DNA from 2 places in the Rothia sp. HMSC061E04 genome. Region 1 is predicted to be linked to the other one. Evidence: predicted binding sites of a transcription regulator. Region 1 holds the regulator's gene; the other holds the start of a gene.

Region 1 (2,204 bases):
GAGGGCGGTGCCCTGGGCCTGTTCTCCTCGAAGCGTGCCGCCGAGCGTGCCGCCGAGTACATGCGTGAGCATAGCGACCTGAACGTTCTTCTGCAGGGTGAGTCTTCACTCAAGGCCCTGGTGGAGGAGTTCAGCGAGGACGTTGACTCATGCCTGTTCGGAACGATGAGCCTGTGGCAGGGCGTGGACGTTCCCGGTGACTCTTGCCGCCTGGTGGTGATGGACCGCATTCCGTTCCCGCGCCCGGATGACCCGATTGCGCAGGCTCGTACGGAGGCGGTGAACCGTCACCGCGGTAACGGCTTTATGGCGGTTTCTGCTCACCACGCGGCGATTCGCATGGCGCAGGGCGCCGGTCGCCTAATCCGTTCGGTGTCTGACCGCGGCGTGGTGGCTGTGCTGGATTCTCGCGTGGCGACTAAACGCTACGGCGGTTTCTTAATGAAGGCGATGCCGCCGATGTGGTCGACGCAGAATAAGGCCGCGGTGACCGGTGCGCTGGCTCGGCTTTCGGCGAGTATTGAGCGTTAGATCGGGTAAGAAGATCTATCCTGGCAGCGCCGCGCTCTGATTTAGGAATATCCGCTGTGGAAAAAGCCGCTTTGGAAATATCCGCTTTGGACATATAGAAATCACCCCGGTGATACGTGAACGTTCACGTATCACCGGGGTGATTTCTATATAGAGCTAAAAGCCTCGCGGCTATGTCTTTTAGAAGCTGTGTTGTTTATAGTAACGTTGTTTAAAGCAGCTTCTTTGAGAAGCTGTGCTGTTTAGAACCCGCGTCTTCTAGAGACTGCATCTTCTAGAGGCTGTGGTTTTCTAGAGACTGCGCAGCACGGAGACAACCTTACCCATGACGGTTGCACGGTCGCCCATAATCGGCTCGTAGTTGGAGTTGCGCGGCATGAGCCAGGTATGGCCGTCGACCTGACGGAACACCTTCACGGTTGCTTCATCGTCAAGTAGAGCGGCAACGATATCGCCATTGTCAGCGGTGTGCTGCTCGCGGACGACCACCCAGTCGCCATCGCAAATCGCGGCGTCAATCATGGAATCACCCTTGACCTTGAGCATGAACAGCTTGCCGCTACCGACCAGCTGGCGGGGCAGGGCGAGCACATCCTCCACGGACTGCTCGGCGGTGATGGGGCCGCCCGCTGCAATTCGTCCAACCAGGGGAACGGGTACGAGGTCTTCATCGCCGACTTCGAAGTTCGGCAGCTCGGGCAGGGAAGAGGAAGCGCTACCGTGGATGCCGACGCCGTTCTCATCCAGCACCTCAATGGCGCGGGGGAGCTTGGGATCGCGGCGAATGTAGCCCATGGTCTCGAGGCGACCGAGCTGGTGAGTGACCGAGGACAGGGACGCAAGACCCACCATGTCACCAATCTGGCGCATGGACGGCGGGTAACCCTTTTGTTCAATCTCGGTGCGGATCGCGTCAAGAATCTTCTGCTGGCGCGCGGTCAGCGCCGGACGGGGTGCTGTTGCCATTTCTTTTCCTTCGGTCTGTACTCCGGCCTTTGTAATCGGGTCGGGGCACGGATGGGTGCTTCACACGTTTTCTGGTGGTGTCCTAAAAATTTTTTTGGTTCTGCCGAAATGGGTCTTATCTCGTCAGGGGGTGGAGGAATTCTATCTGTGCCGGAGCGATACGCAGGCAACGAGTATGCGCCTCCGCCCTATAAAACTCAGCCAGCAGCACCTGCATTCGATACAGAACCAAGCTGTAACGGGTACAGAAACCTGCTGTGAGTAGGACTCATCAGGAGCGTGTGGAACGTCTCTTGACACCAGTGTAGAACACTACACCGAAAAACTCAAACAAATATTCTAGATTTTTTCTTCGAAACTCGAAGAAATTTTTAGTACATCTCTGCTAGACTTTAGAACAAGAGTTCGTATATACTCTTGAATCTCTCCTGAAATCCAGGATTTACGGGTGAATGTTCGAAAAATATTCGAAGATTCAACCCGGAGTCTTCCAGGAGGGGAGAGTGAATGAGTGTTCGAATGTATTCGAATCCTCTGCCTCTCTTCGCATGTTCTACCCCGGATGCTATAGGGAGCATCTGGCGAAGAGAGCGCAGGGGATGGGGCTCCGGGGTAACCCAGCGCAGCCCGGTGCACCCGACGCTCTGACCTAACTAGAGAATAGCTACCCAATAGTTATCGCCTAACAATCACCACTCCATAGTTAT
Region 2 (2,204 bases), on a different contig from region 1:
AATCCGTACCGAGTGTGCTCCAGAATCTGTTCCCTGTGCATCCCATACATGCATCCAGCACATGCAACCCGTACATGTATCCCGCACGTTCAACGCCGAATGCGCTGATAGGGGAGCGAACCGCATAGGCGCATGCTGTGTGGTCACAACCCCTACACTGGAACTATGACTACTTACCCCGAACCCACCCTCATCTTTGAGAACCCCGAACTGACTGTCCGTGCGTTCAGTGTCTCCGAGATGGACAACAGTGTCTACCTCATCACCATGCGCGCCACCGGCGAGCAGGTACTCATCGACCCCGCAGACGACGCAGAAGAACTCTACGCTTTCACTCTCGATGCGCTCCTGAAGGACTGCCCGCAGCTCGAACTAGCAGACGGCGAAGAACGCCGCGTGCGCGTCATGGAGAAGGAAGAGGACTTCAACTCCATCAGGCCCCGTGCGATCGGTCTGACCGGCATCCTCGTTACTCACGGCCACTGGGACCACATCCGCGCTATTAAGGAGCTCGACCACCTCACCGGTGCCGTGACCTCCGCGGGTGCAGCTGATGCAGCCGCTATTAAGGAGCAGGAAGACTACACCATCGAAGAGGAGCTGGCCGGCGGCGAAAGCTTCGACTTCTACCTCTCTGACACCGTCATCCGCGCCCTGCACGTGCCCGGCCACACCCCCGGATCCATCGTCTACACCCTCGAAACCACCTGGGAAGACGGTACCCCCGCAACCCTGCTGTTCACCGGCGACACTCTCTTCCCCGGCGGTGTGGGCAAGACCGACTCCCCGCAGCAGTTCGGTGAGCTCTTCTCCAACGTACTCGAAAAGCTCTTCGGTGGCTTTGAAGATGACGCCATCGTGCTGCCTGGCCACGGTCGCTCCACCACCCTCGGCGACGAGCGCCCCGACCTTGAAGAGTGGGGAACCCGCGGCTGGTAAACCGCGCCTGCCAGTCCGCCTCATATAAGTACTGCACCCTCATGCCTTCACCCGCCGCATAATCCCGCTGGTGAAAGGCGTGAGGGTGTAGAATTTAAGTTCGAAGATAAGACGAAAGGATTTTCGATGACACCCCGCCCGGCACACGGTAGCACCGCACTCAAAGCGAACGACCTGACCAGTATCCGGGTTCAGGGTGCCCGCGAAAACAACCTCAAGAACGTAGACCTCACCATTCCGCGTGATGCGATGGTCGTCTTCACCGGCCTCTCCGGCTCCGGTAAATCCTCCCTCGCCTTCGACACCATCTTTGCGGAAGGTCAGCGCCGCTACGTCGAGTCGCTGTCCTCCTACGCGCGTATGTTCCTCGGACAGGTTGACAAGCCCGACGTAGACTTCATCGAGGGCCTCTCCCCGGCGGTGTCTATCGACCAGAAGTCCACCTCCAAAAACCCGCGCTCAACTGTCGGTACCATCACCGAAATCTACGACTACATGCGTCTGCTCTGGGCACGCATCGGCCACCCGCACTGCCCCGAATGCGGCGAAGAAATCACCCAGCAGACCCCGCAGCAGATCGTGGACATTCTGCAGGGGTATCCCGAACGCACCCGCCTGCAGATCCTCGCGCCCGTCGTCAGCGCACGTAAGGGCGAGTTCGTAGACCTCTTCAAGGACCTGCTGACCCAGGGCTACTCGCGTGCCCGCGTGGACGGCGAAACCGTGCAGCTCTCCGACCCGCCCAAGCTCGCCAAGCAGTACAAGCACACCATCGAGGTGGTCGTCGACCGCATCGTCATTAAGGACGGTATTCACCAGCGACTCACCGACTCCATCGAAACCGCGCTCAAGCTCGCCGACGGCCGCGTACTCATCGACTTCGTGGACCGCGAGCAGGACGACCCCGAACGCACCCGCTCCTTCAGCGAAAACCTCGCCTGCCCCAACAACCACCCGCTGCAGATCGACACCATCGAGCCGCGCGCCTTCTCCTTCAACTCGCCGTTCGGCGCATGTAGCGCCTGCGACGGCATCGGCTCGCGCCTTGAAGTAGATACCGAACTGCTCGTACCCAACCCCGACCTGACCCTCGGTGAGGGCGCTATCGCCCCCTGGTCGCAGGGCAAAGCAACCACCGAATACTGGCTGCGCCTGCTCGCGGGCCTGGGGGAGGAGCTCGGCTTCGACCTGAACACCCCCTTCAAGGACCTGCCCGCCAAGACCCGCGCCGCCATTCTGGACGGCAAGGACTACAAGGTTGAGGT

The links. The regulator LexA, encoded in region 1, represses DNA repair genes until DNA is damaged. The targets are predictions, from matches to a motif close to TCGAACANNTGTTCGA.
Region 2: uvrA (excinuclease ABC subunit UvrA) is a predicted target of LexA. The motif match lies at 1,028-1,043, and genes of this name have one in related genera.

Annotation. Positions count from the first base shown of each region.
Region 1 covers NZ_KV813691.1:91,984-94,187, forward strand. Annotated here, with positions in the region: gene HMPREF2927_RS01495 (ATP-dependent DNA helicase) at 1-531, shown strand, start outside; gene lexA (transcriptional repressor LexA) at 823-1,497, opposite strand.
Region 2 covers NZ_KV813705.1:45,981-48,184, reverse strand. Annotated here, with positions in the region: gene HMPREF2927_RS06095 (MBL fold metallo-hydrolase) at 166-939, shown strand; gene uvrA (excinuclease ABC subunit UvrA) at 1,066-2,204, shown strand, end outside.